DNA from 3 places in the Brevibacillus sp. NSP2.1 genome. Region 1 is predicted to be linked to each of the others. Evidence: riboswitches for the same ligand, from Rfam matches in the RefSeq annotation. Region 1 holds a riboswitch; each other region holds the start of a gene.
What was found. A riboswitch is a leader RNA that binds a small molecule or an ion and turns the genes downstream of it on or off. The one in region 1 is predicted to bind cyclic di-GMP.

Region 1 (10,069 bases):
AGGAACGGGAATATTTGGAAAGTATCATTACTGAACCGGGTGTAGTAATTCAACATATTGGAAGCACTACTATGCAAGCTGTATCTTCTCGCCCAATTGTTGACATACTCATTGGAACTCAAACATCCCTATCAGCAGAAATGGTTTATGACGACCTGAAACATGACTACTTCAGTACAGAAGATTTCCCAGGCCCAATGCCTATATTCTACTTAACAAAAGCTACACCCAAAGAGGTCTATTATAATGTCTTTATCACCACAATAAATAGTTCATTTTGGGAGTCTGTATTAAATTTTAGAGATCTGATTAATTCAAACGATCAATTAGCCAAACAATTTAATGAAATGAAAATTAGTGCTAGTAATATTAGCTATGCAAAATATCAAACGCAAAAAAATCAATTTATTACGAGTATACTAAAACATAATGGATAACAACCCATTCCATACAGGCTTCAATGGAAACGTAAAAAGGGGCCGTCTCAAAAGCCGAGATTTCGACTTTGAGATGCCCCTTTTCTTATCCACAGCGCTTACCGCTGCTTGTTATACGGTCTTCCTGCCGACTCGCTGCTGCGGGAGCGGGACTCGCCGCCGCGCGGGCGGGAATCGCCACTGCGAGGACGGAACTCGCCGCTGCGCGGGCGAGGTGGGCGTTTGCCGCCGAAGCCGGAGCCAGAGCCGTATCCGCCTTTTCCTTTCGGGAACGTCTTTTTCTTGCCTACGCGCAGAGGCGCTTCTTCGGTCAGGCGAACCGGAGTCATATCCGGCTCTTTGGTCAGCAGCTTGAGGGCAGCAGACACGAGCGTCACAGAATCAATATCCTCCAGCAATTGCTCCGCCAATGTTTTGTAGGCGCTCAAGTCTTCGCGGCCGGACGCCTCCAAAATTTTCTCCACGGTCAAACGCTGCTGGCCTTCCAACGCTTCCGCCATCGTCGGCACCGAGCGGCGCTCCATGCGGCGGTTTGTCGCGCGCTCGATCAGACGCAGATGGTCGATTTCGCGGGAAGTGACAAACGTGATCGCCAGACCTGTTTTCCCGGCACGACCCGTACGGCCGATACGGTGAACGTAGCTCTCGGAGTCTTGCGGAATGTCGAAGTTGAATACGTGCGTTACGCCGCTGATATCCAGACCGCGGGCAGCAACGTCTGTCGCCACCAGCACCTCGATCGTGCCTTCCTTGAACTTGCGCAGCACGCTGTCGCGTTTTGCCTGGTTCAAATCGCCGTGGATTCCTTCAGCGCCGTAGCCGCGCTTGGTCAGCGCTTCCGACAGCTCATCTACACGACGCTTGGTGCGCCCGAAAATAATCGCCAGCTCAGGCGAGTGAATATCGAGCAAGCGGCAGAGCACGTCGAATTTTTGCTTTTCGGCAACTTCCATATATTGCTGTTCGATGTTTGGAACGGTGACTTCCTTCGGCTTGACGGAAATCAGTGCCGGCTCTGTCATGAACTGCTGCGCGATTTCCTGAATCGCTCTCGGCATAGTCGCAGAGAACAGCAACGTTTGACGGTTGTCAGGCACTTCTTGCAAAATTTCCTTGATGTCATCAATGAAGCCCATGTTCAGCATTTCATCCGCTTCGTCCAGGACGACGATCTCGATCGCGTCGAGGCGGATGGTTCTTCTGCGCATATGGTCCATAAAACGGCCCGGCGTTGCCACGATGATTTGCGGACGCTTTTTCAGCGCCTTGATCTGGCGGGTAATGTCTTGACCGCCGTAGATCGGCAGCGCGGAAATGTTTTTGAACTGGGCGATCTTGTTGATTTCTTCTGCTACCTGCACAGCCAGCTCGCGAGTCGGCGTCAGGACAACCCCTTGAATGTTGCCGTTGTTTTCATCGAGGCGTTCCACCAGCGGAATCCCGAATGCAGCCGTTTTCCCTGTACCTGTTTGCGCCTGTCCGATCAAGTCCCGGCCTTGCAGAGCAACAGGAACGGTTTGCTCCTGAATCGCAGTCGCCTCTTCGAATCCCATATTGCCAAGCGCTCTTACAACAGAATGATGCAAACCAAAATCATAAAATGTAGTCAATGAACGTCAGTCTCCTTTTACTTTACCTTCTTCTATAAAATCCTCACTAAAAAAGGGCACTATTCCTTACAGCCGGAACATGCCCTTTTATCTCCGATTGTACATAAGCACCCTACAAAGAACATAGCTGTAATCGTACCATGCATCCTGTAAAATTGCAAACGGCATTTGTGCCCATTTTCCTCTAGTCTCAACAGATTGGCGCAGAAACATACCTCCGTTAACTGCAAAAACAAAAGCAGTCCTGCCCGGATCATCCAGACAGGACTGCTTTCTTCCGTCATCGCGCTTTCATACCCGGCACCGCGATTATTTTACCCATTTATGGAACAGCTCGTCGAATTTCCCTTGCAGCTTCATTTCGTCCATCCAGACATCGAGATAGCTGGCGAAAATAAAGTCGCCGCGCGGAATCATGTACGCTTTTTCGCTGCGGGTAAACGGCTTGTCCGTCAGAGCCGCGTACAGGCGGGAATCGGCTTTGGAATACACCATGGCTTCGATCGTGTCGGTAATCATCACATCGTATGTGCCGTTGGCGACAAGGCCAGGGATGTCCAGGTTGTTTTGCACGACAGTAACGGTAGCGTTTTTCAAATGGTCGCGCACGAACTGTTCGTTGGTACCGCCCGGATTCACGCCGATGCGCACTTCTTTTTTGTTGATGTCTTCCAGGCTTTTGTACTTGTCCTTGTCCTGCACGCGAATCAGCGGAGCTTTTCCGAACTCGATGTACGGATCGCCCATGTGCGCTTTTTTCTGGCGATCGGTGTTGCGGGTCACGCCGCCGACCGCGATGTCAAATTTGTTCGCCAGCAGATCGTCCATCAGCGTCGGCCAGGATGTTTGCACGAAGCGCGCTTCTACTCCAAGGCTTTTCGCAAACTCTTTCATCGCGTCGATGTCGTAGCCTTCAAATTCGTTCGTTTTCGGGTTCAAATATGTGAACGGCTTGTAGTCGCCCGGTGTGCCCACGAGAATGTATCCCCGTGCGATAATCTCGTCGAGGCGGGACTCAAACTGTTTGTTTTCCTGTTTTTTGACCGCTTCCACTGCTGCGGTCTGCCCGGTTTGCGCGCCTGTAGTAGCAGCAAACGCTCCGGTTCCAGTCATCAGCATCGTTGCAGCGAGCGCGCTCGCCATCATTCTTTTTGTCCACTTTTTCATTAGTTTCTTCTCCTCCCGATTGTCGATCAGTCTGTCTCATGCCCATCTGCTGTTTCGAGCTGTCTCATCCCTTACATGGCATCCCCCCTTTAACCAGGGACGGGCTTTAGCCTTACAAGGTCTTACAAGGTGAACTTGCCTACGCCCTGCTGCAACTCCTCCGTGACCGTGTTCAACTGCTCGACCGAACGGGCAATGTCCTGAATGGCTTGCAACTGTTCGGCCGTGGCCTCCACGACCTTCTGCGCGTCTTCCGAGGCAAGCTTGGCAAAGTTGTACATTTCGTCGACCGAGGCGCTCACCTGCTCAGAGCCTGCAGACATTTCCTCCGATGCCGCCGACACCTCCAAAATATGGGCGGCAACATTGCGCGACGATTCCAAAATATGCGCGAAAATATCCCGCACCTCTTCGATCATCGAAATGCCTTCCTGCGCCTCGCGATTGCCGGTGTTCATCACTTCTACCGCGTGGCGGGTATCCTGCTGGATTTCCCCGATCAGCGCCGCGATTTTCGCAGCCGACTCCTCGGATTGATGCGCCAGATTTTTCACTTCTCCCGCCACGACGGCAAAGCCGCGGCCGTGCTCGCCAGCCCGCGCTGCCTCAATCGACGCGTTGAGCGCAAGCAGGTTGATTTGCGAGGTTAACTGGCTGATCGTATCGAGAATCCCTTCGATCTCCTTGGATCGGCTGTTCAAGCGCTCAATGGCTTCAGCCGCTCTGGTCGTGCCCTCTCCGATGCTGCCCATTTGCCGGACGGCCTGCTCAACGACTGCTGCGCCTTGCTCGGCCTGATCCGATGCCTCGCGCGCCGCTTCGGACACATGCGCGGATGTCTCTGCAATTTTCACAATCCCCGCCGCCATGTCATTCATGGACAAGGCGACGTCCTTGGAGCTGGTAGCCTGTGCCTCGGCCCCGCTGGCAATCTGGTTGATTGACGTCCCGATCCGGTTTACGTTTTCGGTCGCGTGTTCAATTCCTGCCGACACTTCATGCGTAAAGCGCAGCACCTGCTCCGACGATTGCGACACGCCTTCGATCAAGCCTTTCAAGTGCGAGACGGTCTGGTTGAAGTCGCGGGAAAGCACTGCGATCTCATCTTTTCCGGCCACCGTGACCGTCTCTGTGAGATTGCCCTGGGCGACGACATTGACGGCCTGGTTCAGACGCTGGATCGGTCGAACCAAGCGAACCGACAGCCAGTACACGAAGACGATGCCCACCGCCAGAACGACCAAGGAAATAGCCAGCAGCTTGATCGACAGTTCGTTGACCGGAGCGTGCAGGTCTTTGGCCGGAGCAGTGATGAACACTCCCCAGTTCAATCTGGTCGAAGCGTAGGAGGCGAATTGCGCCGCTTGTCCCTCTTCGTATTGAATGACTCCGCGGCCGCCTTGTGCCGTTGCTTCAAAGGCGGTTTTCAACTCAGGAATATTGCTGTCGAGCACCGACTGCTTCAAAATGACTTCGCTGTTCGGATGCCAAATATACGTTCCTTTTTTGCTCACCAAAAAGGCATAGCCACTATGTCCGAACTTCTCCTCGGAAACCGTCTTCTGAATCTCGTTGATCGGAATGGTCGAACCGACATAGCCGTATTGGCGATTGTCCTTCATCAGCGGAACGATGATCGTCACGATGTAGTTGCCTGTCCGCTGCGACACGACCGGCTCGGAAACGATGATTTTCCCCTCGCCTCGTCCTGCCTCCTGAAAATGCGGACGATCAGACGGGTTCGTCTCCTCGCCCTTGAAGTTGATGACTTTTTTGCCGCTCAGGTCATAGGAAAAGAAAAACGTCTCAAACTCGGGGTTTTTCTTCTGCGCCTCCTGAATCAGCTTCAAGTCATGGTCGAAATTGTTGTCGGCGGAAATCATCTCTCCGATCGTTTCAACAATTCCGATTTTTTCTTGGAAAAAGCTGTCGATTCTGATGGAAAGATTGCTGGCCGTAAGTTCCGCTTCTTTGTCCAGGCTGGACGACAGCAACTGCGACGAGCTGTAGTAGCTGGCACCGCAGACCGTACCCAAGCTGACAATCAAGAGCAGGCACATGACGACGATCAGCTTTTTCTTCAAACTGGATTCCATCTCACGCTGTACCTCCTATCTTTTTTTGGCAACAAAAAAGACTGCCACCCGGACAGCCTTCTTACGTGTACGGCATGGCAACCCGGCTATCGTAGCAGCAGAAGATGCGCTCTGCTTGCCTTAGACCCGTGGCTTTGCGTCCCTGCCTTTCAACAGGTTTGCCTTTGTCATTTTTTGTCGTTTTATCTGTATAAAAATACTATAGCACAACATCGGAAAAATGTGGGTTAACTTTAAAATAATGGCTTGGATTTTTTTCCACACAAAATCTTTACCCAAATTGTTTGACAAGTAAACTACTTTCTGCGAAATAATTGCGAAAAAATCGCAAAAAGGCTGACACCTTGTTGTTGGTGTCAGCCTGTCGTCCACTTTTGACTTCTTCGTTTAGCTCAGCCCTTCCACGTGGCCGTGCTCATCCACATACAGCGATTCGGCCGCAGGTTTCTTCGGGAGTCCCGGCATCGTCACCAGGCTTCCGGTCAAGGCGACGATGAAGCCTGCTCCTGCCGAAATCCGCACTTCGCTCACCTGAATGGTAAAACCGACAGGGGCGCCAAGCTGATCGGCCCGATCTGTAAAGGAGTACGGCGTCTTCGCCATGCACACAGGCAGATGGGACAGCCCCATTTCCTCTACCTTCTGGATCGTTTTTGTCGCCAGCGGCGAAAAGACTACCCCGGAGCCGCGGTAAATTTCTTTGACCACCGTCTCAATCTTTTCCTTCACGCCGAGGTCTTCTTCGTACAAAAAGCGGAATTGCCCAGGGCGCTCTGCCGCGCGCGTCACTTTTTCCGCCAGTTCGATTGCGCCTTCTCCGCCTTCTGCCCACGCCTTGGACAGCGCCGCCTCGGCACCTGCCTCCTGGCACAGCGCCATGACTGCGTCGATCTCCGCTTGTGTATCGGTGGCAAAATGGTTGATCGCTACAACCGCCGGCACGCCGAACTTCTGCAAGTTTTCCAGATGGCGACGCACGTTGGCGAAGCCTTTTTCCAATGCGGCGAGGTTTTCTTCGGCCAAATCCGGCACTTTGATTCCGGCGTTGTACTTCAAGGAACGCACGGTAATGACCACGACTGCTGCCGATGGCGTCAGCCCGGCTTTTCTGCACTTGATGTCAAAAAACTTCTCCGCGCCCAGGTCAGCGCCGAAGCCCGCTTCCGTTACGACGTAGTCGGCCAGCTTCAAGGCTGTCTTCGTGCCGATCACGCTGCTGCATCCGTGCGCGATATTCGCAAACGGACCGCCGTGGACGATGACTGGCGTGCCCTCGATCGTTTGCACGAGGTTTGGCTTGATCGCTTCCTTGAGCAGTACGCACATCGCCTCGACCGCATTGATTTCTTCCGCCCGGACTGGCTTGTCTTCAAAATCGTAGCCGATGATGATGTGGTTCAGCCGCTCGCGCAAGTCGGCGAGGTTCTCGCTCAGGCACAAAATCGCCATGATTTCCGATGCGGTCGTAATCATGAAGCCGTCTTCGCGCGTCATGCCGTTGCCGTCTCCCAGCCCGACCACGATATTTCTAAGCGCGCGGTCGTTCATGTCCATCGCCCGTTTCCAGACGATTTTTTTCGGATTGATGCCCCGCGGATTGCCGTGGAAAATATGGTTGTCGATCATCGCCGCAAGCAAATTGTGCGCGGCGGTAATGGCGTGAATGTCGCCAGTAAAATGCAGATTGATTTCATCCGCAGGGAGGATTTGCGCCTTGCCGCTTCCGGTAGCCCCTCCTTTTATCCCCATGCACGGGCCAAGGGATGGCTCACGGAGCGCTGCAATCGTCCTTTTTCCAAGCAGATTGAGCGACTGCGACAAACCAATCGTGGTCAGCGTCTTGCCTGCTCCTGCCGGATTGGGATTCATCGCGGTAACGAGAATCAGCTTGCCATCAGGTCGGTCTTTTATTTTATCCCACAGCTCATCAGAGATTTTTGCCTTATACTTTCCGTAAAGCTCCAGATCCTGTTCATCGATACCTGCTGCCTTGGCAATCTCAACAATCGACTTCATACCTGCCTCCCTGCCTTGCGAAATGTTTATTTACCAATCTTCTACATTCCACATTGCAGTTTGTTCTCCTTTCCGGCGCTCCACTTTTCGCAAAAAGAAAACCTGCATTCTGTTGCGCATTCAGAATGCAGGCTGTCATTATTTGTCGAATATTTTTCCCGGGTTCAAAATGCCGTTCGGATCGAGGACTTGCTTCATCGACCGCATCACGTCCAGCGCCGCTCCGTGCTCCTTGCGCTGGTATTTGACCTTGCCGACTCCGACGCCGTGCTCTCCGGTGCACGTCCCGCCTCTGCCGAGCGCGTACTCTACCAGATGCGCATTCAGCGCCTCGGCGCGCGCCATTTCCTCGGGATCATGGACGTCTATCATCACAATCGCGTGGTAGTTTCCGTCGCCCACATGCCCTAGTACGGCTCCGTCCAGACCCGAGCGGTCAATAGCCTGTCGGGCGTCGACCACTGCTCCGGCCAGTTCGGAAAACGGCACGCATACGTCTGTCACCATCATCTTTTTCCCTGGCGACTTATGCACGAAGGCGTAGGCCAGATTGTGGCGGGCATCCCAGAGCACAGCCCGCGCCTTGGAATCGGTCTCGAACAAAAACTGCGTGCAGCCGTGCTCGGTCGCGATCGTCTGGGCAAACTCGATGTCGTGCGCCAAGCTCTGCTCGCTGCCGTGAAACTCGATAAAAAGCGTCGGGTTTTCCGGGTAGCTCGTCTCTTTGTACAAATTCACCTGGCGAATGGAGCGCTCGTCAACCAGTTCGATCCGCGCCACCTGAATCCCGGCTCCGAGAATATCGACGACAGTATCTACCGCGTCCTGAACTGTCGGGAAGCTGGCCCGCGCTGCCATCGTCACCTCCGGAATCCCGTACACGCGCAGCGTCAGCTCGGTGAACACACCCAATGTCCCTTCCGAGCCGACGAACATTCCGGTCAGGTGATACCCGGACGAAGACTTGGCTGTCATGCTGCCCGTATGGATGATACGGCCATCGGCCAGCACCACTTCCAGATCGCGAACCTGATCGCGCATCACTCCGTAGCGTACCGAGGTCGTTCCGCTCGCATTGGTGGCCGCCATGCCGCCCAGCGTCGCGTCAGCCCCAGGGTCCACGGAAAAAAACAAGCCGTGCTTTTTCAGCTCGCGATTTAGCTGGGTGCGCGTCACGCCTGGCTGCACCCGCACGAGAAAATCTTGCGGCCGCACCTCCAGCACCTGGTTCATCAGCGAAAAGTCCATGCTGATGCCACCCGCGTACGGAATCGCGTGCCCTTCCAGGCTGGTCCCCAGTCCAAACGGCGTCACCGCAATCCGCTTTTCATTGGCCAGCTTCAGGATTGCGCTGACCTCTGCCGCCGTCTGCGGAAACACGACTACGTCCGGCAAATGCGGCGTGTGATACGATTCGTCATGGCTGTGGTGCACAAGAACGGTCGGGTTGGTCGTCACCCTGTCTTCTCCTAGCAGACTCACTAATTGCTGTTGATAGTCCACGCATACTCTCTCCTTCGCTACTTGCTCAGATTGACGAGAAACAGGCTGATTTCCGGAATGTACGTAATCAGCATCAAATCTACACACAACAGGATCAGAAACGGAATGGCTGCCTTCTCAATTTCTGTATTCGACAGCTTGGCAATATTTCCCGCTACCAACAGATTAATTCCGACCGGAGGAGTCAACATGCCAATGGCCGAGTTGACGACCATGATAACGCCGAACAGGACGGGATCAATCCCCAGTGTGTGAATGATCGGCAACAGAATCGGGGTCAGGAGAATGATGGTCACTGCCGTCTCCATGAACGTACCGAGAATCAGGAGCAGTATATTGATAATCAACAGCGTAATGATCGTGCTATCCGTAATCCCCAGCATGAACTGCGCGATCTCCTGGGGAATGTTTTCTCTCGTCATCAAAAACCCGAACGCGTTGGCGGTCGCAATAATCAGCATGATGACAGCCGTCATGCTGGCTGCGCTGTTGAAAATTTCGCCCAGGTCCCGCCACTTGATTTCCCGGTAAACGAACAGGCCGACGACAAGCCCGTACACGACCGCCACGACCGCAGCTTCCGTCGATGTAAAGACGCCGCCGTAAATCCCGCCCAGAATAATGACTGGCATGAGAATCGCCAAAATCGCATCTTTGAACGCCTGCCAGATTTCTTTTGCCGAATGCTTTTCACCGCCGCCCCAGCCCTGCTTTTTGCTGACCCAGTACGCGTAGATGATGAGCGAGATCGCGACAAGAATGCCCGGGCCGATGCCCGCGATGAACAGATCGTTAATCGACGTGCTCGCTGCCACTCCGTACAGCACCATCGGCACGCTGGGAGGAATCATGACGCCAATCGTTCCGCCTGCTGCGTGCAGCGCCGAGGAAAAGCGCACATCGTACCCTTTTTTAACCATGTGCGGAATCAGAATGCCCCCTACAGCAGCCGTCGTCGCAGCCGACGAACCCGAGATCGCGGCGAAAAAGGTGCACCCGAGAACCGCCACGATAGCCAGTCCGCCGGGCAAATTGCCGACGATCGTATTGGCAAAGCGAATCAGCCTTGCCGAGATCCCGCCCGTTTCCATCAGCTTGCCCGCCAGCAGAAAAAACGGAATCGCCATGAGCGGGAACGAATCAGTTCCGTTAAACATTTTTTGAATGACGACCAAAAGCGGAATATTACCTTCGACTATAAAGGCCACGACTACCGACAGCCCCAACGCAACCGCAATCG
Region 2 (10,069 bases), 1.9 Mb from region 1:
CTTGAAAAAGGTGCTGGAGCAACTGGAAATGCCGTATGAAATCAAGGAAGGCGACGGTGCGTTCTACGGACCGAAGATCGACTTCCAAATTACCGACGCGCTGAAACGCCGTCACCAATGCGGAACCATCCAGCTCGACTTCCAAATGCCGGAGAAGTTCGACCTGACTTACGTGGGCCAAGACAACGAAAAGCATCGTCCGGTTGTCTTGCACCGTGCGATGTACGGCTCCATGGAGCGTTTCATCGGCATCCTGATCGAGCACTACGCAGGCGCATTCCCTGTCTGGTTGACTCCAATCCAGGCGCGCTTGATGAACATCAGCGAGGTGCACATTCCGTACGCCGAGCAAGTCAAAGAAAAGCTGCAACAAGCTGGCATCCGCGTAGAGCTGGATGCGCGCAACGAAAAAATCGGCTACAAAATCCGTGAAGCGCAAGTGCAAAAAATCCCGTACATGCTGGTTATCGGGGAAAAAGAAGTGACAGACGGCACTCTGTCTGTACGCAGACGGGGAGTAGGCGATGAAGGCGCCATGACCGTTGATGAGTTCGTGGAAAAAATCCGCGCCGAAATCAACGAAATGAAGTAAAGCAAAAAGGGCAGTTCTCACCCGAACGGTGGGAACGGCCCTTTTGTTTTTGGCGAAAACGGTGGCGACAACTGCTACAGCTCATTTTCCAGACGGGTAAGCAGTGTTACGACTTCATGGGACGCCCGTTGAAGCTGCTCGTACGCTTCCTGGGCGCCGGCGAGATCCTCGGCCTGGTATTTTTCCACTGCCTGCTTGGCGTAAAAATGTACTAATTTGTGCGGCTCCTCCAGCTTTTTGAAGGTCGGGTTGTTGCGCACAAGCGGCGGCAAGTCGCTGTAGTACCACGTCCCCAGTCGGCAGTGATGGTGCGAGGCCATTTCTGCGGCGACCAGGTTTTCCAAACCAAGGAACATGTTGTAAATTTTCCATTTCCACAGCAAATGATCCGTTTTGGCCACGCGCACGATGTCTTTGTAGCTCAATTTGACATTGATCGTAAAGAACGTCTTGCGGTACTCATCCATTTTCCGGCTCAGTTCGAGAATGATTTGCGCGGTGTTTTTGGCGATTTGCTGCGAATGTGTGCTCAGGTCAAAAATCGTGGAGTTGCGGTGGGCGATATCCGTGACAGAAGAAGCCTGTTCCTCGGTCATGGCGGCAATTTGCGAGGTGGATTGGCTGATTTCCTGCATGGTGGACACAATCTTGTTCAGGGCGACATCGGCGAACTGGGCTTCCCCGACGCTGCGCTCCACCAGCTTGCTCGTGCTGTCCATCTGCTCCGTCACTCGCTTCGAAACTTGTTGCAGCGACTCCATGTTGTCTGTGATCCGGCTGATCTGTTCTTTTGTATGCTCGGCCAGCTTGCGCACCTCAGTGGCTACGACTGCAAAGCCGCGCCCTTGCTCTCCGGCCCGGGCGGCCTCGATACTGGCGTTCAGCGCGAGCAGGTTGGTCTGCTCGGCGATTTCCCGAATGATGCGGATGACGTCCTGTGTCTGATGAATCTCCTGATTGAGCTGGTTTACCCTGCTCATGACCTCGACAAAGACGTGGCCCACCTGGCGGATGTCGCCGAGAGCGGCATTGATGATCTGTTTGCTCTGTTCAGCGGATTGCACCGCTTCGTCTGTCCCTTCCGCGACTTTGACCGCGTGGTTGGCGACTTCCTGAATCGAGGCGCTCATTTCTTCCGTTGCGGCGGTGACGCTGTGGCTTTCCTCGATCTGCTCGTCCATTCCCGAGATAAGCTGCTTCGTCGTGTCGAGCTGGGTCATATGGTTGAGCATGCCGGAGATGCCGAACAAAAACGATTTGAACGTCTCTTCCATATACACTTCCACAATCAGTTGCTGATCGAATGCTGCCAATTTTTGCACAGCGGTGACCATTTTCATCATCTGATGCGGCTGATTGCTCCATTTTTCCATCAAAATCGTGGTCATGATCTGAATCAGCAGATGGTGTGCAGAAATAAAATGATCGGCTGTCAGATGAATGCGGCTGTGAACTTGCCCGATGACAATTCTCGTTTTCACGTACTCATGGTTGACTTCTGCTGTGAGAAACTGCTCCAGGTGGACCTCCAAAGTTTTTTTCAACCGCTCCAGGCTGGAGTTGTCGAGGATGATCTTCTGGAGGTGGGGAACGTTAGTGATCGACTGGTAAAACTTGGATACGATCTCTGCTTTAAAGGGGTAAAGCGTGGTAGCAGCCTCTTTGACGTGCGCCAATGTATCCTGATCCACGCCCAAAAAAGACAGGCGCTCTTTCACGCGTTCGCCCACTTCGGTAATGTCAGTTGCGTGGGAAGCTTTCACATACTCATTCCATGGCTTTGCTTTCTTTGCAAAAAATTGCATGCAGACCTCCGAATTTTACATTTTATTGATTTACTCAAAAATTGAGAAAGAGGGGGCGATTGCCATTGCTGCAGCTTGCCGTTTCTGAGCAGTGGACAAGGCCTTTGTTCTGGGATAAAATAAACCGACTCTACAACGAAAATAGGGTCGGTTGCACTACTCGCTCCCAGCCATTCAAGTGCCCACATACAAACGGCTGATCTTCGCTTTCCTTATTGAAGAGGAATATATAGAGCATAATATATAGTCATATTATCCTATGTTTATACAAAAGGGAATAGTCAAAAAAACGGTTTGCACATTGGCGTGCACCGGGTCATTTTTCCGATTTTCATCGGCTTGCGACCGCTTTTGCAACAGCGAAAAGTGCAGGAACAGGAGCCGTTCGCAGGCGGAATATGGTACGCTAATAAAAAGCCGGAATCGCATGTTGGACATCAATACGAGACAAACTGGAGATAGAGTGGCATGCCAGGCTCAGCCAGGAAAAGGAGGGTGACCACCAGTGCTAGAGCAGATGCAAGTACGTGACACACGAAAGCGTCCTCTCCGTGATCTGCGCATTTCCGTGACAGACAAATGCAATTTTCGTTGCCGGTACTGTATGCCGGCTGAAATTTTCGGGCCGGAGTTTGAATTTTTGCCGCAGCACAAGCTGCTGTCGTTTGAAGAAATTACCCGCTTGACCCAAATATTCACAGCGCTCGGCGTGCGGAAAATCCGGATTACGGGCGGAGAACCGCTCGTGCGCAGGGATTTGCCTGAATTAATACGAATGATTCGAAAAATAGAGGACGTTCACGATATCGCCATGACGACCAATGGCTCGCTGCTCGCCCGCCATGCCCAGGCTTTGAAGGAAGCCGGGCTTGATCGCGTCACCGTCAGCCTCGACAGCCTGGACAACGAGCGGTTTGGCATGTTAAACGGCAGAGGCTATCCGGTGGATGCTGTGCTCGACGGGATTCGCGCGGCGGCGGAAGCGGGACTCGGGGTGAAAATCAACATGGTCGTCCAGCGCGGTGTCAACGACCAGGACATTTTGCCGATGGCCCGTTATTTCCGCGAGCAAGGCCATACGCTGCGCTTCATTGAGTTCATGGACGTAGGTAACAGCAACGGCTGGAAGCTCGATCAGGTCGTGCCTTCCAGCGAAATCGTCCGGATGATCGGCGCAGAAATGCCGCTCGTCCCGGTCGAGGCGAACTACTTCGGCGAGGTCGCTTCGCGCTACCGCTACGAGGGGAGCGATCAGGAGATTGGGCTGATCTCGTCGGTGACACAAGCCTTTTGCTCTACCTGTACGCGGGCGCGGCTGTCGGCAGAGGGGAAAATGTACAACTGCCTGTTCGCCTCCGCCGGCTATGACTTGCGCGAGCCGCTGCGCAGCGGGCGAAGCGACGAAGAAATCCAGGAGCAGATTCGCGCGATCTGGGAAAAGCGCGACGAGCGCTATTCGGAAGAACGGCTGGACGAAACGCCGGGGCTGCAAAAGCGTCCGAAGGTGGAAATGTCCCACATCGGAGGATAAAAAGCGATAAGCCTTGACAAAGACAACTCTACCTTGTATTATAAGTTGCGTGTATAAACACTTCATACTTCGAGAACAAGCAGAGGCGCCCAGCTTCTCACCTGGGTCGACGTCCGACACGACTGTTGACAGGTAACTCTTATGCAAAGATCCTTGGATCTGATGAAATTGCTTAGGTGAGATATGTGCGGGCGCAGATGCGTTCGCACATTTTTGTTCCTTCTCGAAATTGACGGAGGTGGCAAGTATTAGCAAGGATCAAATGTTAATCAACGAAGCGATCCGTGCCCGTGAAGTCCGTTTGATCGGCGCTGACGGGAGCCAATTGGGAGTCGTACCCTTCAGGGAAGCGTTGCGCATTGCCCAGGAAGCCGAACTGGATCTGGTAAACGTTGCTCCGACAGCCAAACCGCCTGTATGCCGTATCATGGACTACGGAAAGTTCAAGTACGAGCAGGCGAAAAAGGAGAAAGAAGCACGGAAAAACCAGAAGATCATCGAGCTGAAAGAAGTGCGTTTTTCTTCTAACATCGAAGAACACGATTTTCAAACCAAGCTTCGCAACGTCCGCAAGTTCTTGGAGGATCACCACAAGGTGAAGTGTACGATCCGTTTCCGTGGACGTGAAATCACCCACTCCGAAATCGGGCTTGGCGTTATGGAGCGTGTAGCTGCTCAGTGTGAAGATCTCGCTACGCCTGAGCGTAAACCGAAGATCGAGGGCCGCAGCATGATTATGATTCTGGCTCCGAAAGCGGAAAAGTAAGATAGTAGTTTAGACAGGAGGACTTTTCAGATGCCTAAAATGAAAACCAACAAGGCTGCTGCAAAACGTTTCAAAAAGACTGGAAGCGGCCAATTGAAGCGCGACCGCGCATTTGGTAACCACATGTTCGCCAACAAAACGACTAAGCAAAAGCGCCACCTGCGCAAAGCTGCACTCGTTTCCAAAGGCGATCAAAAACGCATGGAGCAAATGCTCACTTACCTGTAAGTTTTCGCATCATTACACACATTACGCAGCATGAGCTCCCTAAGCGCCTAGCAGTAGGCCGCCATGCTGGAAAGACCAGGAGGAGTTTAGTATGCCAAGAGTAAAAGGTGGCATTGTTACACGCCGTCGTCATAAGAAAATCCTGAAGCTGGCGAAAGGATACTTCGGTTCCAAACATCGCCTGTTTAAATCCGCTAATGCGCAAGTAATGAAATCCCTGCTTTATGCATACCGCGACCGTCGTCAAAAGAAACGCGACTTCCGCAAACTGTGGATCACCCGTATCAACGCGCAAGCTCGCCTGAACGGTCTGTCCTACAGCCGTCTGATGCACGGCCTGAAAGTGGCTGGCATCGAAGTGAACCGCAAAATGCTGGCTGACCTGGCTGTGAACGACAAAGCTGCGTTCAACGAACTGGCAGCAGTTGCAAAAGGCAAACTGAACGCGTAAGCACATACGCAAAAAGCAAAGCCGATCTTTCCTGGTGGGGAAGGTCGGCTTTTTTTGCTTGTCGGAGAGGCTCTCCCCTATGAATGAACATCCGAAAAGCGCAAGGGCAGCAACGAAACGCCATCGTTTTTTTAAGAAAATGGACAACGGGCGTAGAGGCGGCTCCGTCTCAGGTTGGAGCAAAAAACAATCTCCCGTCCGTGTCGAGAGGATGGCTCCCTGCCGTACAATAAAAAGCGTCAAAGGAAAACATTGGATAGGAGAGAGTAGAGATGAAAAAACAAAAGTGGATGGTAATGATGGGTGCAACTGCGGTGGTCTGTTCGGCGCTGTTCGTTCCGGGAGCGTTCGCCAAAGAAAAGGATGATGCCTACGTAGCACCCGTCGTCTTCATCACAGGAGCACCGGCGACACAAAATGTAGACCAGGCGAATCTCAACACGATTCCGACAGGCAGTTCGTTTATTTTCCCGGCAGCAAACAGTGACTCTGACAAAAAATAAGAGGGAGCAATCCGCGAGGAGCGATCGGGCTACAGGTCTGGTCGCTCTTTTCGTTTCTTTCGGTGCCGTCGCGGCAGTTTTGTCAGCAGGACGAATCGCCACTTCCTGCCTCCCGACATATGATGGTGGGGGAATCCTAGCAGGAAAGGAGTTTCGCTGATGAGCAATCGCCAGAGGATGGCGGACGAAGAGCTGCAAGTGTGGGCGTACCGGATGGAAGCCAAATCCCCGCAGGATGTGCTTGTTCTGGCGGTGGAACACTTCGCAGGCAACCTCGTCCTCGCCTCAAGCTTCGGTGCCGAGGATGTCGTGCTGATCGACATGCTGCACAAACTGGCCCCGACGATACCTGTTTTTTATCTCGATACGAACAAACATTTTCCCGAGACGTACGAGACGCGCGACAAGCTGGAGGAGCGGTACCAGACGAAATTTATCCAGGTGCTGCCCCAGATGACTCTGGCTGAGCAGGAGAAGAGCCACGGAGACAAATTGTGGGAGACAGACCCGAATCTGTGCTGCCAAATCCGCAAAGTAGAGCCTTTGACACGGGTGCTGTCCGGCTACGACGCCTGGATTACCGGCATTCGCCGCGATCAGGCGCCTACCCGCGCCAATGCGAAAAAAGTGGAATGGGACGATAAATTCAAGCTGGTGAAGTTCAACCCGCTCGCGGACTGGACGATGGACCAGGTGTGGGCATATATACACGCGAACGATGTCCCCTACAACCCTTTGCATGACCGCAATTATCCAAGTATTGGCTGCAGTGTTTGCACCCGGCCTGTCCAGTCAGGGCAGGACCCGCGCGCGGGCCGCTGGGCCGGCTTTGACAAGACCGAATGCGGCCTGCACAAGTAAGGGAACAAAAGGGAGGACACGCTATGCATACGATCTCGCCACACGGTGGGACGCTGATTGAACGGCTGGAAAGTCAGCCGGAAGCGATAACCAGAGCCGCTGGCAAAAAAGCAATCGTGGTCGATCAATGGACGTTGTCTGACATAGACTGCCTCGCCATTGGCGCCTTTTCCCCGCTGACAGGCTTTCTTTGCGAGGACGACTACCATTCCGTCGTGGAGCGGATGCGGCTCGCAGACGGGACGGTTTGGCCGCTGCCCGTGACGCTGGCAGTCGATGCGGCCGAGCACGCGGACATCGAGCCGGGGGATGCGGTATGGCTGCGCGGCGAAGATGGCGAAGACTACGCCATACTCCAGGTGCAAAGCCTCTACCAGCCCGATAAAGCCCGGGAGGCAAGACAAGTGTTTCGGACAGCGGACCGGGCGCATCCGGGAGTGAAAAAGCTGATGGAAAAACCGGGGCTGTACGTGGGCGGTCCGGTGCATGTGCTCAAGCGGCCGCAGCCCGAGCGGTTTGCCGAATATTATTTGACGCCGCGCGAGACGAGAGAGCTTTTTTCCCAAAACGGCTGGAAGAGCGTCGTCGGCTTCCAGACGCGCAATCCCGTCCACCGGGCGCACGAATATATCCAAAAGGCGGCAATGGAAATCGTCGACGGGCTTTTTCTCAACCCGCTGATGGGGGAAACCAAGTCAGATGACATCCCCGCGCAAGTGCGGATGAAAAGCTACCTCGCCCTGCTGGAAAACTACTACCCGAAAGAGCGCGTGCTGCTCGCGGCCTTCCCGGCGGCGATGCGCTACGCAGGTCCGAGAGAAGCGGTATTCCACGCGCTCGTCCGCAAAAACTACGGCTGCACGCACTTCATCGTAGGCCGCGATCACGCGGGCGTGGGCGATTACTACGGGACGTACGACGCGCAGCACATCTTCTCTGCATTTGCGCCAGAGGAGCTGGGCATCCAGTTGCTGTTTTATGAGCACAGCTTTTATTGCACAGCCTGCCAAGGAATGGCGACGGCCAAGACGTGCCCACACGCTGCAAGCGAGCATCTGACGCTGTCCGGGACAAAAGTGCGCGCGCTTTTGCGCAGCGGCCAGACCCCGCCGCCGGAATTTACCCGTCCCGAGGTGGCGCAAATTTTGATCGAGGGACTTCGCGACAATCTGTAAAACAAGTTTACGAACAAAAGGGAAGGGCGGGCATTGCCGGTCCGTTTCCTTGCCCGAGAAAGGGGACAAGCCGAAAGAAAATGTATCCGCTTTCACGCAAAAACCGCGCCGTTCCGGCATTTTCTACTGAGCATTCGTTCGGACGAAAGTATAGTAAAATCTTTTTGTTTTCGTTGACACCCCCAAAGTGCCTAGCTATAATCAGACGTAACACTTTATTTTCTGACAACAACAATATTAGAAATATTGTTATAATAGCAGGCTATGACGAGGATGGTGCGCGTCTCCCCTTTTACAGAGAGCCCTGGTTGCTGAGAACGGGCATAGGGTACGCTGCATTGCTCACCTCTGAGCTGTTTTGCTGAAATTTGCCTCGTGCAAAAAGTAGGGAAAACCGATTGACACCCGTTAGCGTGTTACAGTCCGCATTTGCTGTGACTGGCTGAGATCGGCTGACCGCGAGGCGCCGATAAAGTTGGGTGGTACCGCGAACCCTTTCGCCCCAAAAGACATGGAAACCGAACCGTGTCGGGGCGAAAGGGTTTTTCTATGTGTCCATAGGTATTTTTTATAGCTGCTTTAAGAAGTGGGAGGAGGAGAGGAAAATGAGTGTTGAAATGGCCGAATTGCAGAAAAAGAACGGCATTCCACCGATTCAGTTCGGGGAGGAAGTGACAGGAGCAGAAACGCTTCTGCGCTGTCTGATCCTGGAGGAAGTCGAATACATTTTCGGCTACCCAGGCGGAGCGGTGCTCCCGATCTACGATTCCTTGTACGGGAGCTACTTCAAGCACATCCTGACTCGCCATGAGCAGGGCGCGATCCACGCAGCAGACGGATACGCCCGCGCTACTGGCAAACCGGGCGTATGCATCGCCACTTCCGGTCCGGGGGCGACCAACCTCGTAACCGGAATTGCGACAGCCCAGATGGACTCGGTTCCGCTGGTGTGCATCACCGGAAACGTAGCCCAGTCGCTGATCGGAACCGACGCGTTCCAGGAAGCGAACATTACCGGAATCACCATCCCGATTACGAAGCACAGCTACTTCGTCCGCGATGTCCGCGAGCTTCCGCGCATCGTGAAGGAAGCGTTCCACATCGCTTCTACAGGTCGTCCGGGCCCGGTCCTCATCGACATTCCAAAAGATGTGGCCAACGCGAAGGCGCCGTTCACTTATCCCGACAAGGTCGAGATTCGCGGCTACCGCGACACGCTCGTGCCGACAGACGAAGAGGTGCAGACATTTGTTGACGCGATTGGCGAAGCGAAGCGCCCGGTCATTTTGGCAGGCGGCGGCATCATCGCCGCAAAAGCCGAAGCAGAGCTGCTCGCTTTTGCGGAGAAGACGCGCATCCCGGTTATCAACACGTTCATGGGGCTGGGCGGTTTCCCGGGCACGCACGAATTGGCGCTCGCCATGCCGGGCATGCACGGAAGCTACACAGCCAACCAGGCGCTGCTCAATGCGGACTGTGTCATCGGCCTCGGCGCTCGCTTCGATGACCGGATCACGATGGGACGCACCAAGGAGTTTGCTCCGAAAGCCCGCATCGTCCACGTCGACATCGACCCTGCCGAGCTGGGGAAAAACGTCGAGACAGCCGTCACTGTGGCAGGCGATGTGAAAAGCACCCTGGCCAAAGCGATTCCGGTTGCCCGCAAATGCGATTCCGAGGCGTGGATCAGCCAGTTGAGGGAATGGCAGGCACAGTATCCGTACAAGTACAAAAAAGACGGCGACGTACTGAAGCCGCAAGCGGTCATTGAGCTTCTGTACAGCTCCACAGATGGGGAAGCGATCGTCACGACAGACGTTGGACAGCACCAGATGTGGACAGCACAATACTACAAGTTCAAGCACCCGCGCTCCTTTATCTCTTCCGGCGGCCTCGGCACGATGGGCTTTGGCTTCCCGGCAGCGATTGGCGCACAGATCGCGCACCCGGATCGCACGGTAATCGCCGTAGTGGGCGACGGCGGCTTCCAGATGACCAACCAGGAGCTGGCGATCGTCTCCCAGTACAACATTCCGGTGAAGGTCGCGATTGTGAACAACCAGTGCCTGGGGATGGTTCGCCAATGGCAGGAGCTGTTCTACGACAATCGCTACAGCCAGATCGACCTGACGTGCAGCCCGGATTTCGTCAAGCTGG
Region 3 (10,069 bases), 1.4 Mb from region 1:
ACAACAACGGCAGCAGCAGCCCGAGCGGCATGAACAGCGCGATGTTGCCAAGCAGGTTGTACGCGATCGTATAGGCGCTGTAATGCTCGTAGTGGAACACGTAGTCGAATAGCGTGCGCATCGGCTTCGTATTTTGAAAAATATACGTGTACTCCGGGGCGCCGTGCCGCAGCATCCGCTCCTTCCATTCGAGCGTGAACCGTCTGCGGTGCCACCTGTCCGGCGAGAGCAGCAGCAAATAGCTGCAAGCCGCTACATAGAGGCCGAACAAAGCCAGCACCCATTTGCGCACGTACTTGTCGATGAGCGGCATGGACGCAGCAAGCTGGCTTTTCAGCTCAGCCACAGGGCCAAAGCGCTGGATAGCGAGCGCAGCCGCTTCCTGCTCCGCATAGCCCTCCTCCATCAACTCTTGCTTCATGCTCGTCACATGATCGAGCAACTCGTCCTTCACGTCCTGCTTTTCCCGCCTGGAGCAGGGCAAACCATTGACGACTTGATCGACGTATTCTTCCAGTTTCACGGTCCTACTCACTTCCCTCGTTGCAGAGCGCAACCAGCCGCGTCAGACTCTGCCAGTCTTTCATCTTGTCTGCCAAAAGCTTTTGCCCCTCCCTGGTGATGCGGTAATACTTGCGGCGACCGCCTTCCTTCGACTCGCCCCAGTACGATTCCACGGCCTTCTGGTTCTCCAGCCGCTTCAAAGCCGGGTACAGCGTCCCTTCCCCGATTTCATAGACTTCCTCGCTTTTCTCGCGGATCTTTTTCGCCAGCTCATAGCCGTATTGATCCTTTTGCGCAATCAGCGAGAGCAGCAGAAGATCAATGCTCCCTTTCAGCAACTCCTTGTTCACAGTAACAACTCCTTCCAAGCCTGAGTAGAGAGTAGCACATTATACATCGTGTTACAAGGTAGTTGAAAAAGAAAAACGACAACATTTATTGATCCTAAATTACTATTGGCAAAAATAAAATAGGTAATATAGACTATTTTCGACAAGCACTTCCATAGATCGACAGGATGGTTCAGAAAATTCCTCCTTGCTCCACAACTAGAATACAGGTCCGAAGAACCGGGCAGAAGGAAGATGTCCCGAGCAGCACACGCGAGTCGCCTTTCATTTTGTGACTTCATTCTCTCAAACAGGAGGAATACACATGCTTGCTACCCTTCCACACTATGCTCTACATACGGTTCTCTTGGCTCATTTTGTCATCGGTGCGTTATTTTTATATTCCGAATACAAGTTTTTGAGTAAAATAAAAGCCTCGGAGAAATAGACAAAAAGGAGTATGGCGCGAAGTGAAATCTTTTTTTCGCCAATGGTTTTCTCGTAAAAACAAGACCGAAGAAGAGCCCAAGTACAAGCAACTGGATTCCGACCTCATCAAAGCCACCCGCTACGACTTGGAGTCGCAACACCTTTACATCCAGTTTCACGACGGCCGCGAATTTGTCTACTGCAAAGTCTCCCCTTATGCCTACAACGCCTTCCTGAATGCCGATTCGTTCAGTGAGCATTTTCACTCGTTTATTAGCCAACGCTATTTGCACTACCAGGTCATGTAATTCAAGCCGTGGGCCGGGCACGCAACAGCCCTCCGGGAGCCTCCAGAGGGCTGCTTTGTTATTTCAACGCCCGCTGCAAAAAGGCGCGCGTCCGCTCGTGCTGCGCATTCGTAAACAGCTCTTCCGGCGTTCCCGACTCGACAAATTCTCCATTATCCATAAACATAATCCGGCTCGCTACTTCTCTTGCAAAGCCCATCTCATGCGTGACCACCATCATCGTCATATGCTCGGAGGCAAGCTGTTTGATGACCTGGAGCACTTCGCCCGTCAGTTCGGGATCGAGCGCAGACGTCGGTTCGTCGAACAGCAAAATGTCCGGGTTCATCATGAGCGCTCTGGCAATCGCCACGCGCTGCTTTTGGCCGCCTGACAGCTTGGCGGGATAGACGTTTGCCTTGTCTGATAGCCCGACCTTCTCCAGCAACTCCCCGCTTCGCGCGCGAATGACGTTTTCCGGCTCCCCCTTGACCACCTGCGGCGCAATCTCCAGATTTTCGCGCACGGTCAGATGCGGAAACAAGTTGAAGTGCTGGAACACCATCCCCATCTTCCCCGTGATCCGCTTGATCTGCTGGCTGGAGCTGTAGACGCCGTCTTTCACCAGAAAGTCATCCGCGACACGGATGCTCCCGCCATTTACCTGCTCCAGATAGACCAGGCTGCGCAGCATCGTGCTTTTTCCCGAACCGGACGGGCCAATCACTGCGACCACATCGTTCTTTTGAATCTCAAACGAGACATCTTTCAAAACTTCCAGCTCGCCAAACGATTTTTTCAGATTGCTTACTTGAATGATCGCCATTTCACGCCAGTCCTTTATTCGAATTTAAATCTTTTTTCCAGCCATTTAAAGAACAGAGTCAACAAGAGGGTCATCAGCAAATAGATGACGCCCGCGATAAAAAAGGGAACGATCGTAAAGTCCCGGTTCACAGCCGTTTGCGCGTAATGCAACAGCTCAGGCACTGCGACCGCATAGAGCAGCGCCGTATCCTTCACAAGCGTGATCGATTCGTTCGACACGGCGGGCAGCGCTACGCGAAACATTTGCGGCAAAATGATTTTGGTCGTCGTCTGCCATTTGCTAAAGCCGAGCACTTGTGCCGCCTCGTACTGGCCTTTGTCGATGGACAACAGCCCGCCCCGGAAAATTTCCGCAAAGTAGGCCGCGTAGTTCAACACAAAGCCTACGCAGGCAGCGACAAAGCGATCCATCACCAAATATTCGCCAATACCGGGCAATAGCGGCAGCCCGAAGCAAATAAACAGCAGTTGCAAAAGCAGCGGTGTCCCGCGCATCACGTACACGTACGTGTGTGCCAGCCACGCCAGCGGCTTTACGCTGCTTTTTGCCATTAACGTAATGAGAAAGCCCAACGGGATCGAGAGCACGATGGCGATCAAAAACAGCAGGATCGTCATCTGCGCTCCTTCCAGCATCGGTTTTGTAATCGAAAGGATGTAGTCTGCGCTCATATTTCATGCTCCTATGTGGATTAGGCAGGCTTTGGCTTTCCTGGCAGGAGCCTGACCTTGTTTTTTCGTCGTGACATAAGCGTGGCTTCGCCCATCTTCCTGGCGAAGCCATCGTTTCTTTCATTATTTCAATACGCGATCCTCGCCAAACCATTTTTCCGAGATTTTCGCGGCGGTTCCATCCTGATTGAGCGCGTCGAGCGCCTTTTGCAGCTCGTTCAGCAGCGCTTCGTTGCCTTTTTTCACCCCTACGCCGTACTCTTCAGGAGACAACGATTCGTCCAACAATTTGAACGTTCCCTGATCTTTGGTCATGTAGTAATCCGCCACGACCTGGTCGATGACCACGGCATCGACGCGGCCGATTTTCAGGTCGCTCAAAGCCAGTACGTTGTCCGGGAACTCCGTGATCGTCTTCACCTGGTTTTTCAGCTCGCTTGCATTCAGAGCGTCAGCGGCAGAGGACAGCTTTTGCAGCCCGACAACTTTGCCAGACAAATCCGCGAGCTTCGTCATATCGGAATTGGCCAGCGTCACGACGACCTGCGCGTTTTTCAAGTACGGCTTCGTGAACAGCACTTTTTGTTTGCGCTCATCCGTAATCGTGTATCCGTTCCAGATCAGATCAATCCGGCCGCTGTTCAATTCAGATTCTTTGGAACCCCAGTCGATAGGCTGAAACTCGACCTGCTTGCCCATCTTTTCGCCAGCGGCGCGAGCGTAGTCGATATCGAAGCCGACCAGCTCGTTTTTCTCATCGCGGAAGCCCATTGGCGCAAATTTGTCGTCGATTCCGATAATCAGTTTATTGGCGTCAGCGCCTGTTTTCTCGCTGGAGCAGCCCACTACCAGTGAAAAGACAGCTCCGAAAAGCAGTGACAGCAAAGCAAATTTTTTCATCGTGATTCTCCCCCTAGTTCGGCTAGTCTCTATTTGTTTTTACTCTGATAAAGTGGTAATACGTTAACAAGGTATCATGATAGCACATCATCCAAAAAGAGTCGAGACTTTAGCAAAGAAAAGCGCACAGGAAAAGCATTCCTAAACAAAAAACGCCGGATTCCCCAGCGTTTTGCCTGTTCGCGCGCGAGACGGGCTTGCAGGCGCTTTCGTCCTGCAGCCGATCAGCAGATGCACGTCTTTCTTTTTTGGCCGATCTTGCCGCGCTCTTCGATTTTTTTGATAGACTCCGTCGCCAACGGGACCTTGCACGCCGTCTGGCCTACATCCACCTGGACTTTTCCGATCGCTTCCGCTGTCTGCACCGCTTCCGCATGCAGTTCCGTGACAGACGCGCCAACCGCGATGACAAACTGGTTCATGACATAGCGTACCCGGTTTCTTTCCTGATGGATCGTCTGCTTCACCCGCGCAAGCAAGGCGCTGATTTCCGCCAGGTCGAGCTGCTCGTCAGGCGTGATCGACAAGTAGTTGGCGTACGTGCTCCAGCCGCAAGCTGCAATCATCTCCTCCTCCGCTTCGATCCACTCCCGTGCCAGCTCCAGGGCGAACGAGCTTTCGGCGGCAACACCCGCAACCGTGTACTCGGCCAGCATGTACCAGTACGCCTGCCTGACCCAGCTTTGCAGTTGTTCCTTCGTCACCGTCTGCGGGTCGATCGCCAGGCCCGCCAAATACATCGCGTCGTGATTGCCCGTCTCGTACAACGCTTGCACCAGCTTTTGATCGCGCTTGACTGCCTTCACCAGCTTTTTCATGTCGCCGATTCGCACGCCAAAAAACGGCTCCCTGGCGCCATGGCGCATGAACGTCTTCTTCGTCTGCTCCGTGCCCAACGCTTCCAACTGTTGCATGACTTCTTCCACGGTCATTCGCGTCCGCCTCCCTTTTTTCCTAGTTTACCCATTTCCCGGCTGCTTTCTCCCTGCTACAAGAGCGGGAAAAGGTAGCGCAAGATCATGATCGAAACCATCCCGACGACAACCGTGCCCAGCAGGCTGCGGGTCACGATCGCAACCAGAAACGTCGGAATCGCCGCCAATAGCTCGACATTGGCTAGTAGCGACAACTTTCCCTCCTGCAAAAACAGCTCCTGCCCGACCAGTGCAGCCATGACCGCGATCGGCACGTAATGCAGCCAGCGGACGCCCCACGCGGGAAGCTCCATGCGCGACAGCACCATCAAGGGCAGCACCCGCGGCAAAAACGTGACCAGCGCACTGCCTACAATAATGAGGAAGATATCCCATCTCACTTCCATCTTTCGATCACCATCCCGATTGTCGATGCGCACAGCGTAGCTACGATGACGCCAAGGTTGCCCGGATACAAGACAGACACGCCTACAGCAATGACGACTGCGCTGATGGCGACGACGATATCGAGCCGGATTTGCTTGCGGCTCATCATCGCCAGCACCAGCAAGCCGATAAACATCGCCGGCAGAGCGAAATCAAGGCCCAACTGCTCGGGATTGGCGATCCACTGTCCGAAATAGGCTCCCGCCAAATTGGCCGCAATCCAGTTCAGGTAAGCCGTCACATTCAAACCGTGCATCCATTTTTCGTCGATCTGCTTGCGCTTCGCCGCCTCGTTGATCGCAACCCCGAACGTCTCGTCTGTCAGAAGCGAACCGACGAGCATGTTCCGAAACGCCGTCAGATGGCGGAAGTAGGGCGACAGAGCCGCGCTTAGCAAAATATGCCGCAAATTCACAAACAAAATCGTAATGATAATTCCCATCGCCGAGCTTCCTGCGGCAATCATGCCCGCAGCAATAAACTGCGCCGAGCCTGCGTACAGCAAAATGCTCATCAAGGCAATTTCCATGATGCTCAGCCCAGCGGTCTTTTCCAGCACACCTGCCGCAAACCCGATGCTCAAATACCCGAGCAAGGTTGGAATGCAATCCTTGACCCCCTGCATGAAGCTTCCCTGCTCACCCGCGTTCGACAATGCTTCTACTTGCAGTTGTTCTCGCCCCACTGCTTCTCCCTCACTCTCTCTTTATTTCACTCCGGCTTGCGCGCTTGCCTCCTGCTTCGCTCCGCTTACTTGAATCTCTTCCCGGTGACCACCTGGTACAAGTCCGGCTTGCTGCGCCAGAGCGCTTCGACCTTATCCGGGCCGAGCACCTTTGTCACTTCCGCAAACATAATATCGTGGCGAATGTACTCGACAGCGACCAGAACGAGCGCCGGATCCTTCGTCTTGACCGCCCAGGCAGCCGTATTTGGCGTGAAGTTGGCGATCAGCACTTCCTCCAGATCACGCGCGACGATTGTAAGATGCCCGCCCATCCGTTCCTCGGCCACATCAGGCGCCATATAGTCATGGTGATACGTCGTCCCTACGCGCGTCTCTTGCTGTCCAAACAAAACGGTAAAGACGGAAATCCCTTCTTCGGTTCGTCTGTCCACCGCCTCCTGGATAAAAGGCACCTGAGGCTCCCAGATCGACAGCCACACTTCCTCGCCAGCCTGCTCGATCATTTGCCTCATTTCCATGAGCACCAGCTCGTCACCGCTAATTCGCCGAATGACGTCGATCTCTTGCTCGGACTCTAAGGCCGACAAGTTTTTTTCCAAATAGTCGAAGGACGCTTCGAACTGCCCGCGCAGCCTGCGGACCAGCTCTCTTGCTGGCAGCGGCGCATACGTGACAGGCTCGGAAGGCACGGTGTAAACAGCCCCTTTGTCAACGAGCTTGCCCACGACTTCGTAAATCATGGAGCGCGGCACGCCAGAGCGTTTGCTGATTTCGTATCCGGTGATCGGAGAGTGCTTGAGCAGACTGATGTAAGCCTTGCACTCGTACTGGGAAAATCCGAGCTTTTGCAATTCCTTGTATATGTCTTCCATCCCGACCTCTTAGTAGTTAGTTTTATACTCACTATAGGTTCAGGTTCGTTCCTTTGTCAATGTGCTTTTCCCGGCACAAGCGAAAATAAAAAAAACCCTCCGTGAACGAGGGCCTTTTTGGCAAGCAAGCAGCCTAAGCGAGATCGCGCACTTTAATGTAAGAAACGTTTCTTACATTAATCACGATGTCATCGTATTGCAGCCACCCATCCTTTTGGTTGGCGACCATTTGGATGATTTCTTCCGGCTCGGTTGTCTCGATCTTAACCAGCTCGCCACCGGAAAAGTGAAACTCAATCGTTTTGGCCTGACTCATTTTCGCATCCCTCCTGTTCTTTCTAGTTATCGGACGGATGGTAAATTTTTGTTACGCATCAGGCGCAAGTAGCTGAGTCGGCCATTGGCAAAAGTCCCGGCACAACCTGACTATGTTCCTATCTTTTCTCTGTTTTTCCTCGCATCTTTCTCTGTCCAAACTACCAATTTGGAGCCGACTATTTATGAACAATCGGTTACTTTACCCTACCAAAACTTGACAAGATTGTTTCTCTTGGATTATATTTTGCATAATTCGACACTTCTATACATTTTTCGCAAATGAATGACAAAGGCAAAGTCATCGAAAGGTGGCGACGCAAAACCACGGGTCTAAAGTCTTTGACCATGACAGCCGGGTTGCCATACATCATGAGCATAGCAGGAAGATGATGGTGACTTTGGGCTGTTTCCGCATGGGGAATGGCCTTTTTTATGCTCACATGGAAGAAAGGAGGCGCCATTTTATCGATCAACACTAGACTTGTACATGAAAAAACAAAGAGAGAGAAAAATGGAGTGGAGTATTATGTACAAACTGGTTGATTCAGCACAATCTTTGGCACTTTTCCATCAAATCAAGGAAAGTGTCTGGACCTCAATGGGCTTCGAGATGGAATACGCCAAAGATGGTTCCGACGTCTATCTTTTGTTGTCGGATGAGGACGAACCAGGCGGGACTTTTGAATTTACACCACATGAAAAATCTTCTGCTTATCTGCAAAATTTGTTTCAGGATGTTTTGACGAGCGATATGAAAGTTGTCGAAGTGGACAGTTTCGCTGTCTTGCCCAAGTTCCGCGGAAAGCTGGGACGATGGGGAGTTGCCCTCATGATCGATTATGCAGAAAAACACGGATATACGCATGCAGTCGGTTTGGCAGATCCGGCTTTTTTTCAGTTGATTAACCGTAAATACAACGTCAGAGCGACGCAAGTGAAAGAGATGGTCTTCTACAAAGGGGCGAATGCCATTCCGACCGTCTTCCACCTGCAAGAAGCCTATTTGAACAAGGACAAGCCCGAATTTGCCTGGTATCAAGAGCTTTGCAAACAAATAAAAGTTGAGGTTAGCTGACATGGAACTCTTACAAAGAAGAAATAACTGGGTGGTCATTGTTTTTGCGAGCATCATTACCATCGTCCAGATCGTGAACCTCATCATGGGGGTTCCGTTCTCCTTCGTTTTAACCGTGCTGGGGATTTTGTACGGGGTGCTCGCACCTTTTGCCTACCTTTCCAACCGGCCAGCCTGGCGGGACAAGATGGCTCCCTTCATGAAGTTTTTCAACTTCGCTGTCATCGGCATTTTCATGTTCGTCATCGTGGGACTCGATCCTTGGCTGGTCAACATCATGACGATCATGTTCTTCGTCGCGGTCATGGGCATTTATCAGGACAAACTGATTAACATCTTGACCATCATCGCAGCCATGGGGATCGTCACCTACTATTTCCTGACGAACGGCGAAGCGATTTTCTACACGTCCGATCCTGTTCATTTGATGTACTACTTGCTGGCCTTCTGCTTCGTATCGGCGACAAGCATGATGCACGCAGTTTTCAACAACAAGCTGCAGCGGGAAAGCGAGGAGCAAAAGCAGCAAGCGATCGCCTCCAAAGAGTCGCTGCAGCGCATTTTGGACCAGATCAACGAATCGCTCAACTCCGTCCAGGAATATCAGGAGAATTTGAACAAGGTTACAGATGGCGTCAACGTCCGCGCGGTGGAGACAGTGGCTGCCCTTCAGGAGATCATGCGCTCCTTCTCGATCCAGACCGACAACACCAACGAGTTGCGCCGCGAGATGGGCACGACCAACCTCCAGGTAGAGGACATGACCCGCTCCGTGACCGAAATGCACGAATACGTAGAATCGACCAAAGAAGCGACCAATGAAAGCGGCAAGCGCATCAGCAACATCGGCAACGACTTCGAGCGCTTTATCAAGGACATTCAAGGCACGAACAAGCTGATCCAAGAGCTGAACAAAGAAACGGAATCCATTGAAAAAATCATCCAAACGATTTCGGAAATTTCGGCACAGACCAACCTGCTGGCGCTCAATGCGACCATCGAGGCTTCCCGTGCAGGCGAGCATGGTCGCGGCTTTGCCGTCGTAGCGGACGAGGTGCGCAAGCTGGCCGAATCTTCCAAGCTGTCCTCCGAATCAATCTCTACCTTGTTGATGACGATTCGCGAAAAAATGAAGCTCGTCTCCGACATGATCTCCGAGTCCCAACTGTCGTTTGAGAAAAACAGCGAAGGGATCATGGAGGTTCAGGAAATGTTTACGAACGTGGACAACTACATGCACAACTTCGCCGAGAAAACGAAAAATCTGCAAGAGTTCATCGTCCACGTCCACAGCATGATTCAGGAAGTCAACGCCAAAGTCGAGGTCAACGCAGACATCACCGACAAAAACAAGGAAAGCCTCGAAGAAGTCCTCGTGCTCGTCTCCGAGCAAAAAGAGGAAATCGTCAAAGTATCCGGTGGCTTCGAAAAGATCGAGCAACAAATTCGCGGTTTGAATACGTAAGCAGCAAAGCTGGCTGGATTTTTATGCAACTGCCCTCTCTTTTGTAGAGGGCGGTTTTTTTGCGTGCATGTCTGGATAATTGTGGAATCGGCGAGATTTTTTTATAAAATTCATTTTTCTACATAGCATGTCCCGCCTGTATCGCTTATAATACACATGGAATTTTTACAGTTCTCTTCCATCGTGAATCGATCCAACGCAAAGAGAGGCCTAAGCCATATGCCTGTTTTTCATCGTTTTCCAACGAGCCAGGGGAAAAAGATTGGTTTGACTACCCTTTTGACGGGTCTTGTTTCCTTGTCCATTCTGTTGACGCTGACGATTCTTCTCGTAGCCTCGTA

Region 2: another riboswitch for cyclic di-GMP. It lies ahead of M655_RS19775 (methyl-accepting chemotaxis protein); the one in region 1 lies ahead of M655_RS01905 (methyl-accepting chemotaxis protein).
Region 3: another riboswitch for cyclic di-GMP. It lies ahead of M655_RS22230 (GNAT family N-acetyltransferase); the one in region 1 lies ahead of M655_RS01905 (methyl-accepting chemotaxis protein).

The regions. Positions count from the first base shown of each region.
Region 1 is NZ_CP048274.1:376,040-386,108, reverse strand. It holds gene M655_RS01920 (GrpB family protein) at 1-437, shown strand, start outside; gene cshA (degradosome RNA helicase CshA) at 536-2,047, opposite strand; gene M655_RS01910 (transporter substrate-binding domain-containing protein) at 2,357-3,214, opposite strand; gene M655_RS01905 (methyl-accepting chemotaxis protein) at 3,337-5,310, opposite strand; cyclic di-GMP riboswitch class I at 5,384-5,483, opposite strand; gene M655_RS01900 (formate--tetrahydrofolate ligase) at 5,698-7,326, opposite strand; gene M655_RS01895 (FAD-binding oxidoreductase) at 7,465-8,829, opposite strand; gene M655_RS01890 (TRAP transporter large permease) at 8,847-10,069, opposite strand, start outside.
Region 2 is NZ_CP048274.1:4,072,741-4,082,809, reverse strand. It holds gene thrS (threonine--tRNA ligase) at 1-592, shown strand, start outside; gene M655_RS19775 (methyl-accepting chemotaxis protein) at 667-2,397, opposite strand; cyclic di-GMP riboswitch class II at 2,534-2,617, opposite strand; gene moaA (GTP 3',8-cyclase MoaA) at 2,915-3,928, shown strand; gene infC (translation initiation factor IF-3) at 4,191-4,694, shown strand; gene rpmI (50S ribosomal protein L35) at 4,725-4,922, shown strand; gene rplT (50S ribosomal protein L20) at 5,014-5,373, shown strand; gene M655_RS19750 (hypothetical protein) at 5,646-5,876, shown strand; gene M655_RS19745 (phosphoadenylyl-sulfate reductase) at 6,036-6,737, shown strand; gene sat (sulfate adenylyltransferase) at 6,761-7,912, shown strand; gene ilvB (biosynthetic-type acetolactate synthase large subunit) at 8,518-10,069, shown strand, end outside.
Region 3 is NZ_CP048274.1:4,573,224-4,583,292, forward strand. It holds gene M655_RS22175 (VanZ family protein) at 1-523, opposite strand, end outside; gene M655_RS22180 (PadR family transcriptional regulator) at 528-854, opposite strand; gene M655_RS22185 (KTSC domain-containing protein) at 1,304-1,570, shown strand; gene M655_RS22190 (amino acid ABC transporter ATP-binding protein) at 1,629-2,375, opposite strand; gene M655_RS22195 (amino acid ABC transporter permease) at 2,390-3,049, opposite strand; gene M655_RS22200 (amino acid ABC transporter substrate-binding protein) at 3,173-3,949, opposite strand; gene M655_RS22205 (DNA alkylation repair protein) at 4,174-4,881, opposite strand; gene M655_RS22210 (AzlD domain-containing protein) at 4,938-5,270, opposite strand; gene M655_RS22215 (AzlC family ABC transporter permease) at 5,261-5,935, opposite strand; gene M655_RS22220 (TrmB family transcriptional regulator) at 6,061-6,870, opposite strand; gene M655_RS22225 (hypothetical protein) at 7,004-7,186, opposite strand; cyclic di-GMP riboswitch class I at 7,470-7,553, shown strand; gene M655_RS22230 (GNAT family N-acetyltransferase) at 7,715-8,263, shown strand; gene M655_RS22235 (methyl-accepting chemotaxis protein) at 8,265-9,728, shown strand; gene M655_RS22240 (sensor domain-containing diguanylate cyclase) at 9,948-10,069, shown strand, end outside.